Cellvibrio sp. PSBB006: one gene and its partner. The protein of the gene in region 2 binds, or shares a complex with, the protein of the main gene of each other region. Links are inferred from orthologs where the notes say so. Each region holds a gene or a part of one and is shown on either strand. Other genes may lie near its edges.

Region 1 (7,931 bases), 4.1 Mb from region 2 along the record:
CTACCTCAACGATGGCGACTTCTTCGGCGAGATGGGCTTATTCGATGAAAAAGATTCACGTAGCGCCTGGGTTCGCGCCAAGTCGGAATGTGAAGTAGCTGAAATCAGCTACGCCAAGTTTCAGGAAATCTCTGAAGACCACCCCGAATTCCTCTTCGCCCTCGGCAGCCAGATGGCCCGCCGCCTGCGCGCCACCACTCGCAAAGTGGGCGACCTCGCCTTCCTTGATGTGACCGGTCGCGTCGCACGTACCTTGCTGGATTTGTGTAAAGAGCCGGATGCGATGACTCACCCGGATGGTATGCAGATCAAGATTACCCGCCAGGAGATCGGCCGTATTGTGGGTTGTTCTCGCGAGATGGTTGGTCGTGTACTTAAAACTCTGGAGGATCAGGGATTGGTGCTGGTGAAAGGTAAGACTATGGTGGTTTACGGGACGCGCTAAAGATTTTTACAACCGGAAATACTCGCACAATGCGAGTTTGGCGTTAGGCCTGTTGTTTCGAAACCTTCAAGTCAAGGACGACTTGAAGGAGCTACAGGGATGTATTCATGCGTTTTCGAAACAACAGGCCTAATGACAAACGGATTCCGAAGTGCCCTAACGCCAAACTTGTATTGCGGTAAGCGGTAAGGTCATCAGGTAAATTAAAAAGCCAGCTTTTAGCTGGCTTTTTCGTTATTTAGCTAAAGAAAGTTCTCAGCGCTGCGCCGGGGTCATCGGCACGCATAAAGGCTTCGCCTACCAAAAATGCATTCACGTTTTTATCGCGCATAGCTTTTACGTCGGCAGGTGACAGGATGCCGCTTTCTGTTACAACGATGCGTTCCGGGCCGATCTGGTCGAGCAGATCAAAGGTGGTTTGCAGGGTGACATCGAAGGTGTGGAGGTTGCGGTTGTTGATGCCGATCAGCTTGTTCGGTAAGCCAAGCGCAATTTCAAGCTCAGCGGCGTCGTGGACTTCCACCAACACATCCAGCCCCAACTCCATCGCCAGGGTATTCAGATCCGCCAGTTTCTGCGGCTCCAAGGCCGATACGATCAGTAGTACACAGTCTGCGCCAATGGCGCGCGCTTCGTAGATCTGGTATTCGTCCACCAGGAAATCTTTGCGGATCACCGGTAGGTCGGTAGCAGCGCGGGCTTCTTGCAAATAAAGGTCAGCACCCTGGAAAAAATCCACGTCGGTTAATACTGATAAACAGGCGGCTCCGCCCCGTTCGTAGCTGCGCGCCAATTCCGCTGGAACAAAGTGTTCACGGATGACGCCTTTGCTGGGGGAGGCTTTTTTAATCTCGGCGATGACGCCGGATTGACCTGCTGCAATTTTGTCTGCAATTGCCTGTACGAAGCCGCGCACCGGTTGTTGGTGTACCAGGCTCTGCTTGAGGTCAGCGAGAGAAACGGTCTTTTTACGCTCGGCAATTTCTTCCCATTTGCGGGCAATGATCTTGCGCAGTACGGTGGGTGTCTGTGTCACGCGATTCCAGTCCTCTTTGCGAACTTGGATTAACCGTTCGCGTCAGGGTTCTTCGGTCAACCGAAAAACTTATTCAAGATATTGAGTGAAGGCAGCGAGTTCGCGAATCTTCTCGCCAGCCAAACTGCTGCCGATAGCGTCTCGCGCCATCTCCACACCATCAGCCAGGTTCGTGGCGACACCACTCACATAAATCGCGGCGCCGGCATTCAGGGTGATGATGTCGGCGGCTTTTTCGGCGTACTGGCCGCGTCGATTGCCTAGCGCATCTTTGATTAACAACAGCGAATCTTCCGCGTTTTGCACGCTCAGGCCAATCAAACTTTTGCTTTGCACGCCGAAATCTTCCGGCTTGATGGTGTATTCGATGATCTCACCATTTTTCAGTTCCGCCACCTGGGTTTCGCTGGCCAGGCTGATTTCATCCAGCCCGTCTTTGGCATGTACCACCATCACATGTTCGCTACCCAGACGCGCCAATACTTCGGCCATGGGTTTGCACAGCTCGCCATTGAACACACCGATAACCTGGCGTTTAACATTGGCCGGGTTGGTCATGGGACCGAGCATATTGAAGATGGTGCGCAGGCCCAATTCACGACGAGGGCCGATGGCATAGCGCATGGCACTGTGATGCGCCGGCGCGAACATAAAACCAACACCAATTTCTTTTACGCAACGGGCCACCTGCTCCGGCGTAATATCAAGTTTGATGCCCGCCGCTTCCAAAACATCGGCGCTACCGGCAGCACTGGAAACGCCACGATTACCGTGCTTGGCCACCCGACCACCCGCGGCTGCCACCACAAACGCGCTGGCAGTGGAGATGTTAAACAGGTTGGCACCGTCACCGCCGGTACCGCAGGTGTCCACGAGATATTCCGCTTCGATGTTTACCTGGGTCGCCAGTTCGCGCATGACCATAGCGGCCCCGGTAATTTCGTCCAGGGTTTCTCCTTTCATGCGCAAGGCAACGAGAAACCCACCAATCTGTGCCGGCGTCGCGACGCCGGTCATCACTTCGCGCATCACCATGGTCATCTCTTCGGTCGAGAGATCAATGTGCGCGACTAATTTATTCAGAGCTTGTTTTATGTCCATTGCCATCCACCTTGTTGTTACCATTCACGGTTTTGTGTGTGGGAAAAGCTTGTCAGCGACAGAGTAAATTTACTTCAACAACCGCGCAATCGCACCGTCCCTGACAGCCCGACTGCGCGTCGGTTATACGCCATTCAAAAAGTTGCGCAGCAATTCGTGGCCCTGTTCAGTCAGGATAGATTCAGGGTGAAATTGTACGCCTTCTACAGCCAGGGTTTTGTGGCGCACCCCCATGATCTCCGCCATGTTGCCATCGGCATCCTGGGTCCAGGCAGTAATCTCCAAACAATCCGGCAGGCTTTCTTTTTCGATTACCAGCGAATGGTAACGCGTGGCCTGCAAGGGGTTTTTTAACCCGGTAAATACACCTTTATCGGCGTGATACACCGGTGAAGTTTTGCCGTGCATGACGTGAGGAGCGCGAATGACCTTGCCACCAAATGCCTGGCCGATACTTTGATGGCCGAGACAAATGCCGAGCAAGGGAATCTTGCCAGCGTAAGTCTTGATGGTTTCCACCGAAATACCCGCCTCATTGGGCGTACAGGGGCCGGGTGAAATCACGATCTTTTCCGGCGCCAGACGCGCGATGTCCTCCACGGTAATTTCATCGTTGCGCACGACTTCCACATCCGCTTTCAGCTCGCCCAGGTACTGCACCACGTTATAGGTAAAGGAGTCGTAGTTGTCGATCATCAGTATCATGATTATTCCCCCACCATGTCGACGGCTTTGAAGATGGCGCGCGCTTTGTTCATGGTTTCTTTCCACTCCAGCGCTGGTATTGAATCGGCCACGACACCGGCGCCGGCCTGCACATAAAGTTTGCCGTCTTTGATAACTGCCGTACGAATTGCAATGGCGGTATCCATATTGCCGTTCCAGGCGATATAACCCACCGCGCCGCCATAGATACCGCGCTTTTCACTTTCCAGTTCGTCGATGATTTCCATCGCGCGAATCTTGGGCGCACCGGAGAGCGTCCCCGCCGGCAGGGCTGCGCGCAGTACATCCATCGCGCGCAATTCAGGTTTGATCTTGCCGGTGACGTTCGAGGTAATGTGCATTACGTGGGAATAGCGCTCGACCACCATCTTATCGGTGAGCTTTACGCTGCCCACTTCAGCCACGCGACCGACATCGTTGCGGCCAAGGTCGATCAACATCAAATGCTCGGCAATTTCTTTCGGATCGGCCACCAGTTCCGCTTCCAGGGCTTTGTCTTCTTCCGGCGTATGGCCGCGACGACGGGTACCGGCGATAGGCCGCACCGTTACGTCACCGTCTTCCAGACGCGCCAGAATTTCCGGGCTGGAACCCACTACATGGTGATCGCCCAAATCCAGGAAATACATGTAAGGCGATGGATTTAAATTGCGCAGTGCGCGATACAAATTCAGCGGTTCCGCCGTGAAATCGATAGATAAACGCTGGGAGATAACCACCTGCATGGTATCGCCGGCCAGCACGTAATCCTTGATGCGATTGACCGCGTCCTGAAACGGTTGCTCACCGTAATGCGAGCGGAATTTCTGTTCACTGGCGCCGTTCATACCGAGTGTTAAATCCGGCGTTGACGGCACAGGACCGCGCAAGCGCGCTTCCAATTCATCCAGACGTTGCGTCGCGATCTGGTAGGCGTTGTCGATCTCCGGATTGGCATGAATGACAAAAATCAATTTACCGGCGAGGTTATCGAAAACCAGTACCTCATCGGACACCGTCAATAAAATATCCGGTGTGCCGATGATATCTTTAGGCTCGCTGGCTTTCAGGTGCGGCTCAACATAACGCACACAATCGTAAGCGAAGTAACCCACCAGGCCACCGGTAAAACGCGGCAGACCCGGCAACTCCGGCGCGCGATAGCGCTGCTTGAATGCTTCAACAAATTCCAGAGCGTCGGCCTGGGTAGTTTCCTCAACCACGACACCATCGCGCTCGATACGAATATGTTCACCGAAGGCTTTTAATACCGTGCGGGCCGGTAGGCCGATCATGGAATAACGACCCCATTTTTCGCCGCCCTGCACGGATTCAAACAGATAGGAATAAGGCCCGCGGGCCAATTTCAGATAGGAAGATAAAGGAGTATCAAGGTCAGCCAGCACTTCGCGCATCACCGGAATGCGGTTATAGCCTTGCGCGGCCAACTCAGCAAATTGTTCAGGAGTCATGGATTTACCTTTCGGGTTCGCCCGCAAGAGGTGGGCGAATCACGCTATTTTTATCGGGTAATTCATCTGCGCCTGACGCGGCATGAAAGATGTCGGACAACAGATGAGGTGAAGACAACCCGGCTGCTGACAGACTGCGAGGCTAGATAATAAGTGCTAGCTAGACAGACTGCGCGCGGGCAGAAATGGACTAGCGACGCCATCGGGCGACGAGGGCGGCACGCTCTTGCAGATGTAAGCCTGAAAGTTTCACAGGGCTTCTCCTTATGGACTGGCGGCCAGTTTACTCAAATAAAACCAGACTGCCTATCCCCAATATTTCACAATTTAACCGGTTACTTAATATAACCCCGCCGACTGCAACCGGTTCAACCCTTATTGGCCAATGCCAGTTCCGCACGCATGGCCGCAATGGTCGCGGCGTAATCGTCGGTATTAAAAATGGCCGAGCCGGATACAAAAGTATCGGCCCCGGCGGCGGCCAGCGCACGGATGTTTTCGGTAGATACACCGCCGTCGACTTCGAGGCGAATGTTATAGCCGCTGGCATCGATCAGCGCACGCGCTTCGCGCACCTTATCCAGCACATAAGGAATAAACTGCTGTCCACCAAAACCGGGGTTAACGGACATCAACAGCAGCATGTCCATCTTTTCCATCACGTATTTGATTTCGTCCAGCGAACTGGCCGGGTTAAGCACCAAACCAGCGAAACAACCGCGATCCTTGATCAACTGCAGCGAGCGATCCACATGGCGTGAGGCTTCAGGATGAAAGGTAATAAAAGTCGCGCCGGCGTCAGCGAACTGACCAATCAGGTCATCCACCGGCTCCACCATCAGGTGCACATCAATCGGTGCGGTTACGCCGTATTTCCGCAGCGCTTTGCACACCATAGGACCGATGGTGAGGTTGGGGACGTAATGATTGTCCATCACATCAAAGTGGATCATGTCAGCGCCAGCGGCCAACACAGCATCCACCTCTTCACCGAGGCGCGCGAAATCGGCGGAAAGAATGGAAGGCGCAATTCTGAAGTCCGCCTGGCGTGAATCCTTAAAGTTCTGCATAAATCACCCGATGACTGTTATGACAACGACTAAAATGTCCGCATTGTACTGAAAAAAACCATACTGGCAGCAGATTGCGCCCTAATGAATCACTATCCACTCGAAAAACCGGGACTATGAACTGTCTTTTGACTCGCCTCATCCATCGGGATTCACTCCGGCCGCACTGCTGGCTTTTTGTTGCCTGGTTGCTAATGTCCGCGCATGGCGTTTTGCACGCCCAGACCGCGGCACCGGCAGAAAATGCCCCGAACCCGGCGCCAGAAACGGCGGTTCCTGAGCCAGCACCCGAGCCGGAACCTGCACCCAGCGTGTCGCGCGAGGAGCGCTACAACCAATTGCTGGCAGAAGCCAAGCCGGATGAAGTGCGTTGGCTGGAAACGCCGGATGAAAAAATTCTTGCGCTGTTTCGCCCGACGGAAGCACGGACAACCAAGGGCGCCGTATTGATTCTCCATGCAGCCGAAGTTCCCCCTGGCTGGCCGCCCTCGTTTGAAAACCTGCGGCGTTATTTGCCGCGTTACGGTTGGGTCACCCTTGCCGTCGCCTTGCCCTCACAGCAACCATCAGCTGTTCCCGAACGGGAAATACCCCCGCCTGCCCAGGAAGAACAAACGGATCAACAGGAGGCGGCCGATGAAGCGACACCTGCTGAAGAGAAGCCAGCCGCTGAACCTCCCGAGCCCAAACCACAACCATCTCGCACCGAGATCATAGCGCGTCGCGTCGGTGCAGCAGCGGCCTTCCTGCGCGAACAAGGCCAGGAAAACATTCTGGTATTGGTGGATAACAGCAGTGTGGTCGACAGCATGGCTGCCCTGCAGCCGTCTGCCAGTAATACACCCCAGGCGTTGATACTGGTGAATCTGCAAACCCAGGAGCCGCTGACTCGCGAGCAACTGGAAGGACTCTTCGCCAATCCAGCGCTGCCAGTGCTTGATCTGTTTACCCAAGCAAATGATGACCAGCAGGCCGCCCTCCGACAGCGCCACCGTGCAGCGGCATTGCGCAATAAGATGGAAAATTATTACCCGCTTCAACTGCTGCCTTTACAGCCGCAAGACCTCGATAACCCGCGCAGTTTCTGGTTAGAGCGAACACGCGGTTTTATGGAGCGGCATGCGCAGGGAAAGGAAACAAAATCAGATGACAAACAGGAGTAATCGGGAAATCGTTAAAGCCGTCGCATTTTCCAACGCTTTCCCTTAATTCTGCTGAATGCCTTTAGGCGGCGATCGTGTTACTATTTTTCGGCTATTTTTGGCGTCAGCCATAACGGAATTACCAATAATCAATATCTGGAGCAAAGAGGAAAACTTGCGTGTCTGACAAGAAAGATTCAGCCAACACGCCCACCCCGGCAGATGATAAAACCCGCCTTGCTCGCCCGCCTGAAAAGCCAGCGGAACAAGCCACGGTTATTGCCAAAAAGTCTGCACCCAAAGCGGATGATGCGACCATTCTCGCCAGGAAAGCTCGCCCCAAGGCAGATGACGCGACTGTGCTCGCCAAAAAAACACAGCCTGCCGCAGACGAGGCCACGGTCTTCGCACCGGCTAAAAAGATTCAGGTAAACGCCCAATCTGCTGATAGCAAACCAGCAACAGCGCAGCCAAAAACCTCTGCGTCCAAAACCCCGACCGCCGCTGCCGCTACGCAATACACCCAATACCGCGCCAATACGACCAATAATTCCTCTGGCTTTGCCAAAGCCAGTGAGCTGGCCGAACAGGCACTGAGTGGCAGCGGCGCGGGCACCTTGTTGAAAAAACGCTTTTTATTGGAAGACGCTTTGGGCCAGGGCGGCATGGGTACGGTGTATAAAACCCGTGATCTACGCAAAGTCGAAGCGGAAGATCCGAATCCTTATATCGCCACCAAAGTATTAAACCAGGATTTCCAGAATCACCCGGACGCGTTTGTCACGCTCCAGCAGGAAGCCGCCAAGTCACAAACCCTGGCGCACCCGAATATCGTCACCGTGCACGACTTTGATCGCGATGGCGATATCCTGTTTATGACCATGGAGTTATTGCACGGTGACCCGCTGGATAAATTGCTGAAAGAGCATCGCAATACCGGCCTGCCCGTCGCTACCGCAC
Region 2 (7,966 bases):
GCATGCGCGCCTTCGCCGCGCGCGGGTCCATCATCAGCAGTAACGATGGCGGGACTCGCAGTGTCAATCTCGATATTTCCGGCCCCGATTTGGCAAAGCTGTATGAAGTGGCGCAGCTTGCTTACAACCGGGCCGAAGAAATTTTTGACGAACCCAGTATTCAGTCGCAGCCATCCAGTCTGTCATTGGCGCAACCCTTGTTGGCGGTGCGACCAAACTGGCAGCGGGCTGCGGAGGTTGGGCTGAGTGCTGAAGATATCGGTTTTACCATCGCGGCATTGACTGACGGTGCTTACGTCAATGAATTTTTTCTCGACGACAGCAAGATCGATATGTACTTGTACAACCAGGACGGTCCCGGTGCGAGCGTAGAAACCTTATCGCGTATTCTTATTCACACGCCGGTTGGTAGTGTGTTGCCGCTGTCCGAATTGGTAACGGTTGAAGAAACCGTCGATACCAGTACGGTGCGTCGCGTTGATGGTCGACGCACAGTAACGTTAAACATTATTCCGCCGCGTTCCGTTGCACTGGAAACCGGTGTAGAACGCGTGCGTACCGATCTGGTTAAGCATCTGCGTGACACCGGGCAGGTGCCGCTGGGTGTGAGCATGAATATTTCCGGTGCAGCCGATCAGCTGGATGCAACGCGCGCTGCATTAAGCAGTAATTATTTGGTGGCATTAACCATTATTTATTTGTTGATGGTGGCCATCTTCAGTCATTGGGGTTATCCGGTACTGATTATGACCACCATTCCCTTGGGGGTTGCCGGCGGCATCGCTGGACTGGCTATTTTTAATCTCTTCGGCGCTTTGTTTGGCGTTGTGGGGCTGGGTGGTTTTCATCAACCCTTCGACATGATTTCCATGTTGGGTTTTTTAATCTTGATGGGTACGGTGGTTAATAATCCCATCCTGATTGTGGATCGTGCCATCAGTAATATGATGGAAGAAAACTTGTCGCCGGTAGAAGCGACACGCGAAGCGGTTGAGTCACGTTTGCGGCCGATTGCTATCTCAACAATTACCACCATTTGCGGTTTGGCTCCGCTGGTATTTTTGCCCGGTGCGGGCAGTGAGTTGTATCGCGGTGTCGGTGTCATTGTGATGTCCGGTATTATCGGTGCGGCACTGGTTACCTTAACCATGTTGCCGGCGCTCCTGGTTGCGGTGTTGGAGTGGCGTGCGAAACGCTCAAAAAAACACAGCGAAACGGCTACCGAAAAATAAACTTACGGTTTTGGCATCAGGGTTTTCCGTGCACGAATTTACTGTGTTTCGTCGAACAGACCCGCTGAGAGGCGAGTCATACTCTGAGGATGCAAATCAATTTCCGTTGAACGGATTTTATTAATGCATTACAGGAGAACAACGATGAATTACGAAACACGTGATACCTACGGCATGTACAAAAGTCATGACAACCAGGGTCCAGGTCCACGTTTGATGGGTGCGGACACCTTGATCGGAAACGATGTTTACAATCACAAGGATGAAGACCTTGGTGATATCAAGGAAATTATGTTGGATATGTCATCGGGACAAGTTGCCTATGCGGTGTTGTCCTTCGGTTCCTTCCTCGGTATGGGCGAAAAATTGTTTGCAGTACCCTGGAGTGCGTTAACGCTGGATACCATCAACAAGCGTTTTATCTTGAATGTTGAAAAAGATCGCCTGAAAAGTGCGCCGGGTTTTGATAAGGATGATTGGCCGGATATGGCGGACCGTTCATGGACGCAGGATATTCATGCCTACTATGGCACTCGCCCGCATTGATTGAATGTTAACGAAACGGAAGTTGGCAGATACAGCATGCGTTGAGCATGCTGTATCCTTGCAAAAATTCACTTCACATCATCTGCATTAATACAGGCAACGCTTAAACAAACCGATAGCCATTTGGTAACCCAGCAATTGTAATTCCGCATCATAACGCTCGCCTTCATCGCGCATAAAAGCGTGGACGCCGTTAAATTCATGCCAGGTAAAATTCACATTTTTTTCGACAAGGTTGCTGTAAACGCGCGCGCGACCTTCCGCCGGAATATGCGGGTCCTGTTTGCCCCAAATCATTTGCAGTTCGCCCCGGATTTCCCCGGTGCGTGTCAGGCTTTCATTGCCCGGTTGTGAGGGTGTCAGGCCGGAATGGATATCGGTTGCATAAAAACAGCTGGTAGCAGAAATGGCCGGATTGATAGCGGCGCGATAAGCCAGGCCGCCACCCAGACAAAACCCCATCGCACCAATCTTGCCCGAGCAATAGGCTTGGGTGCCCAGGTAGTCGATCATGGTTTGTGTATCAGTGTCATGGGCTTCCAGCGTCTTCGCCACCTTGTCGGCATTGCCTTTGTCGCGCCCGGCATCGTCATAACCCAACACAGTGCCGATAGGATTCAGTTCGTGAAAGACTTCGGGGACGAGAACCACAAAGCCGTGGCCGGCCATGATCTGCGCACTGCGCCGAATCGGTCCGGTCTGCTGGAAAATTTCGGAGTAGAGCAAAATGGCGGGGTATTTTTTCTCATCCGCACTGCCGTTGCTGACCGGCCGGTATACATAAACGCGCATGGTCCCCGTCGGCGTCTCCAGGTCCACCTGGTGGTTTTGAATTAACATGACATATCTCCCTCGGTGAGTGGTAAAAACCCGCGCGACAATAGGCTGAGGTGCGCTGGTTATCGGGTTGAAAAATGTGTTTCCAGTGTGTCCATCAATAACTGCACTTTGGTGATGCTTTCCTGATATTCCCGCTCTACATCAGAATCTGCTGTGATGCCGCCGCCGCCCCAGCAGTGGATTTGGCCTTGGCTGCATACCAGGCTGCGTATGGCGATGCTGGTGTCCATCTGCCCGTCGGCACCGATATAGCCGAGGCTGCCGCAATAGACTGAGCGGCGCACCGGCTCCAGTTCATCAATGATTTCCATGGCGCGGATCTTGGGTGCGCCGGTGATGCTGCCGCCGGGAAAGCAATCGCGCAAGACATCCAGTGCGCTGACATCAGGCTGCATGTGGGCCGTAATCGTACTGACCAGGTGGTGCACGTTGGCGAAGCTTTGCAAGCTGAATAGGGCAGGTACCTTGACCTGGGTGCAATGTTTGCTGAGGTCATTGCGCAACAAGTCCACGATCATCAGGTTTTCTGCTCGATCTTTCTCGCTCGCCAGCAGAGCGGCGGCATTGGCTTGGTCTGTTAACGAATCGGAGCCGCGGGCGATGGTGCCTTTGATTGGCTGGGTTTCCACTTGTCTGTTGCCATCGATGCGGATGAAGCGCTCGGGTGACAGGCTCAGGATGGCCCCGCCCGGCAATTCCATAAAACCGGAAAACGGCGAGGGCAGCACGGAACGCAAGGTTAGGTAGGCTATGAGCGGATCGCCCTCATAGGCGGCAGTGAAACGCTGGGCGAAATTTACCTGATAGCAATCGCCGGCACGGATGTAATCCTGAATACGCTCAACGGAAGTGGCGTATTTTTTTGCATTAACTTCTCGCTGGAATTTATTGATTTCAAAGGAAAATTTATAACTCTTAAGGTTTTGCATTAAGTCGTGAAACTCAATAATCCGGAGAATTTCATCGAGGTTGTTGGCCTCCGGCAGGCTGACCAGCCATGCCTGTTGCTGTTCGTGATCCTGCACAATGGCCCACAGGTAGATCCCGACAAACAGGTCCGGCAGTTCAATATCCTGAACAGCCTGGGTGGGGAGTTTTTCCAGCCGGCGTCCAAGATCGTAGCCAAAGTAGCCCAAAGCCCCGCCGCAGAAAGGGATACCCGGAAGTGGCAAGACCGGCGCAGGCAACTGTGCCTGGAGGAGCGCGAAGGGGTCATCCGTTGACTCACTGAAATGCCCGTCTGCCTGAACGATGCGGGTGATATCGCCAGTAGTCTCCAGATGCCGGATGGGTGCCGCACTGAGGATGTCATAACGCCCGTAACTACTTTGCGGGCGCCCGCTGTCCAGCCAGATCGGCATGGGCAAATGGCGCAGGGCGCGGTACCAGAGCGCGCTGTCAGCAAGATAAGGGATACGACGAAAAGCAGGTGAGGCTGGCATGGAGAAATCAGGACCTGAAAAAGGTGGCCATTCTAGCAGATACAACCAGCGGAGCTGATGGGAACCCTGAGCCTGCTCATGACGTATAAACACTTTTTTAGAAATCGTAGGTGATTTTGTGCGCAATCTCCTGCCTGGTTAGGATGTGTTTTCGTCGACTGGTACCACCCACGCAGCCTTTGATCGCTTTAAAATTATCGCCTCCTCGCGTAGCTAATTGATTTTCAGGAGTTGCATCCCATGCGCTTAGGCGATATCAGGCTGACAGTTAGTGGGATACTTCTGTTATTGACCGCTTGTTCACCCTCCCCAAATGATCAACCTCGTCCTGGACCCATTTCCAGCACGATGATGGATGTGACCGAGGCGGAGTTGCTGGAGCAAGGCTGGCGTCGCGGCACTCTGGAAATCCGGGTTATGGTGGAGCAGGGTGGAACTCTGCGCGAAGAGACGACCGCTGGCGGCGGCACCGAAACCTCGATAGCGTGGTCGTTTAACCTGAGTGCACAGCGTCTGCTGGAGGTGCTCGTAGCGCCGGATTTATCTCAACTTATCCCGGCAACCACGTCGGACAATGACCGCCGTACTGCCTTCAATCGTTCACCGGTTTATATGAAACCACTGGTTGCCCAGCCAATACCGCGCGGACAGGCCAGCTACAGCAAACAGCTCTCTATCGATTCACCTGGCTCGGATAACTACAGCCATTTGCAGGAAACAACTCAAGGGCAGGGGGACATCCAGAGTCTGCGTATTGCCAATCTGCGCCCCTCATTTTATGGGCAGGGATATGAATTTGAACTCCTGCTCAGCTACAACATGCTGATGAACAGCACCAAGGTCGCGCAACCGGTAAACGGTGCGGCGACACATGTGGAGGAAGAATTGCCGGTAGAGGAGAGTCTGGTCATGCACCTCTTTCCGGCGCCGGACCTGCATGTACTTGAGTCCTATCCTTTTGCTTTACCCACCTCATCCCCCAGCGATACAAGCTCGCCCAGAGACGTGGCGATGGATACCTTTCGAGCGCTGCAAGATGCGGCAGCGGGCGTCACCCTGATCGGTGAGTTACGTCCCGGATTGCAGTGGGCGGGGGAAAAAGACCGGTTAACCTTATCCTATTCTCTCAGCGGAAATTCCCAGCCACCCTTGTTTGGTGATATCACCGGATTGGCTACGCGCATTGAACCTAACCGCGTTGAGGTTGATGTGATTATCAAGGCTTTATGAATTGCTTCGTAATACGTTTGTCATGAGGGTTTTTGTTTCGAAAGCGCATAGATACCTCCCTGTAGCTCCCTCAAGTCGTCCGTGACTTGAGGGTTTCGAAACAAAAACCCTCATGACAAACTCCCTGTGTGCCAGCTTCAGCTCACTAGTTCATAGCTGCCTATCAACACTCTTTTGTTCTTCTCTCATTGTTTCAACTATCCTTAAATCGATTTCGTTATAAAACCTCCGATTCAATTTACCAAATAGTCATCAATGCCCTTAATCAACGCCTTACTAAAACATTGGCTGCGTTTGCAGTGCCAGATGGTTGCGACAACGTCAGCGGGCGTGTTGATCAGTCAGGATGACGCCGGTAGCGATCATCGGGTTGTGCGTTGGCCGGAGCAGGAGTCGGTGCAGCCGGCATTGTTGGCGCTGGCCAGCCAGGTCATCGCGAAGCAGCGTTTACAGTTGCAGCCGGACGGTGAGGCATTGCTGCTGGGGCAGCCGGTTGTTGTCGATGGCGCGTTCTGGGGGGCGGTGGTGCTGCGCATTGGCAAGCGCGAAAAGCTTGATCTGCAGGCCACGCTCAAATTGTTGCAGTGGGGTATGACCTGGTTGCAGTTTCTGTTGTTTCAACAAGGCAGTGAACAACGCGATTCGTCAACTGCCGGGCAGGAGCATCTGGAATTATTGGCTGGCGTGCTGCGCGAACCGTCATTGGAAGAAGCCGCCATCACCCTGGTAAACCGCCTGGCAACACGTCAACAGGGTGAGCGCGTCAGTCTGGGGTTGTGTGACAAACGCGGCGTGGAGTTGATGGCTGTGTCTTTTTCGGCCAACTTCGATCGGCGTACCCAGGTCATGCAAGCGTTAACGGCGGCGATGCAGGAGGCGGTGGAGCAACGACAGGATATCCACGTCACCGCGCAGGAGGAGGCCGCCGACCATCCGGCTCAGCTGTTGCGCTGTCATCGGGCGTTGCAACAATCCAATCCGGCGGTAGAGATTCATACCTTTTTGTTGCGTCATAAACAGCAGGTTATCGGTGCCTTGTTGATGGAGGTTCCGACTGCTGCACCCTTGAGTGCCACCGACCAGCAGTGGATTGAGCAGCTGTTGTCTCTGGTGGCGCCGTTGCTGTATTTCAGGAAATCTGCATCCATCAGCAGCATGCAAGCCGTGCGTGCCGGGGCTACCGGTTTTCTGCAACGCTGGTTCGGGCCGCAGCATCTCAAAGGCAAGCTGGTCAGCGGCGGACTCTTTGTCTTTCTGTTGGTGCTTTTGATTCCGGCGGATTACCGCGTGCACAGCGATGCGGTGGTAGAAAATATTGACCAGCACGTACTGGTCGCACCGCAAGACGGTTATCTGGGGCTTATCAATGCGCGCCCCGGCGAGCGGGTAACGAAGCAGCAGTTATTGGCGGAATTGAATGATGCGGAGTTGACCCTGGAGCGGCGCAAGCTCGCCAGCCAATTGCAGCAATATCGCCAGGAGTATGACAACGCATTGGCCACCGCTAATCGTTCCCAGGCCGCTATTGCCGCCGCTCAGGTGGAGCAGGCGAGCGTGCAACTGCGTTTGATCGAGCAACAACTGGCCCAGACCAAACTGACGGCTCCCATCGACGGGACGATTGTCTCGGACGATATTCGACAGTCCCTCGGCGCCCCCGTAAAGCAGGGCGAGGTGTTATTTGAAATTGCGGCGGATGCCGGTTATCTCGTGCAACTGTATGTGGATGAGCGGGATATCACCGCCATCGCGCCGGGACAGACCGGCAACCTGAAACTCACCAGCCTGCCCGGCGACACACTCACCTTCACCGTTACCCATGTCACACCGGTGAGCGAGGTGCGCGACGGGCGTAATTATTTTCGGGTAGAAGCCTCACTGGATGGCGAAAACTTATCTGTGCGACCGGGGATGACCGGCTCCGGCCGTATTCTCGCGGGGCGTCACTTGTTGGGATGGATCTGGTTTCACGATATCTGGCACTGGCTCAGATTAACCCTGTGGTTCTGATGTCATGAGCGAATCCCTGTTGTGGCAACGGCTGGAACACCTGCGACCCTCCTTGCCGCGTCATATCGACATCCAGCGTCGCCATTACGGCGATGAACTCTGGTATGTATTGCACGATAAAAGCACCGGCCGTTTTCACCGTCTCAGTCCTTCCGCCTATGGGTTGATCGCCCTGATGGATGGCCGGCGCAGCCTGCATCAGATTTTGCAGACCGCATCCCGGCCCGACCGCTGTGAATCACCCGATGAATTACCGACACGCGCAGAGTTAATTGAACTGCTGCAATACCTGCACGTCGCGGATCTGTTGATTTGCGATATTCCGCCCAATACCCGCGAGCTCTTTGCCCGACGACAACAAAAGTCCCGCCAGACCTGGATGCGTTTGCTGCTCAATCCATTGACCTGGCGCTTTCCCTTGGGCAATCCCGATAAATTCCTCACCCGTTTGTTGCCGCTGGGCCGATTGTTAACGAGCCCGGCAATGGGCCTGGTGTGGCTGTTGGTGGTGGGCTATGCACTGCTGCAAGCGGGGAGTCATTGGTCGGAGTTGACGCGCGGGCAACTGGACCGATTGTTGTCCCCCGCCAATTTGCTCTTGCTGTGGCTAACCTATCCGTTACTCAAGGTGCTTCACGAAATCGGCCACGGCCTGTTCACCAAAGC

What was found.
Region 1: the proteins of pabB (region 2) and CBR65_RS19880 are in contact, whole or in part, in a solved structure (PDB 8RP0), measured with the Escherichia coli proteins. The link is inferred for Cellvibrio sp. PSBB006 from one-to-one orthologs.

Annotation. Positions count from the first base shown.
Region 1 is NZ_CP021382.1:4,778,565-4,786,495, reverse strand. The notes cover bases 1,497-4,296. They hold CBR65_RS19880 (aminodeoxychorismate/anthranilate synthase component II), read right to left. Parts: upstream 3,288-4,296; coding sequence 2,706-3,287; downstream 1,497-2,705. Other genes in these bases: trpE (anthranilate synthase component I), read right to left, coding at 3,290-4,296; trpD (anthranilate phosphoribosyltransferase), read right to left, coding at 1,551-2,582. Outside these bases: cAMP-activated global transcriptional regulator CRP, read left to right, coding at 1-445; indole-3-glycerol phosphate synthase TrpC, read right to left, coding at 684-1,481; more of trpE, read right to left, coding at 4,297-4,759; rpe (ribulose-phosphate 3-epimerase), read right to left, coding at 5,128-5,829; CBR65_RS19865 (DUF3530 family protein), read left to right, coding at 6,024-6,992; CBR65_RS19860 (protein kinase), read left to right, coding at 7,151-7,931. UniProt on the Escherichia coli protein: Part of a heterodimeric complex that catalyzes the two-step biosynthesis of 4-amino-4-deoxychorismate (ADC), a precursor of p-aminobenzoate (PABA) and tetrahydrofolate.
Region 2 is NZ_CP021382.1:660,217-668,182, forward strand. What follows is about bases 1,870-4,704. They hold pabB (aminodeoxychorismate synthase component I), read right to left. Parts: upstream 4,061-4,704; coding sequence 2,678-4,060; downstream 1,870-2,677. Other genes in these bases: CBR65_RS03050 (dienelactone hydrolase family protein), read right to left, coding at 1,870-2,618; CBR65_RS03060 (hypothetical protein), read left to right, coding at 4,409-4,704. Outside these bases: CBR65_RS03040 (efflux RND transporter permease subunit), read left to right, coding at 1-1,232; CBR65_RS03045 (PRC-barrel domain-containing protein), read left to right, coding at 1,377-1,778; more of CBR65_RS03050, read right to left, coding at 1,866-1,869; more of CBR65_RS03060, read left to right, coding at 4,705-5,290; CBR65_RS03065 (efflux RND transporter periplasmic adaptor subunit), read left to right, coding at 5,546-7,300; CBR65_RS03070 (biotin/lipoyl-binding protein), read left to right, coding at 7,305-7,966. UniProt on the Escherichia coli protein: Part of a heterodimeric complex that catalyzes the two-step biosynthesis of 4-amino-4-deoxychorismate (ADC), a precursor of p-aminobenzoate (PABA) and tetrahydrofolate.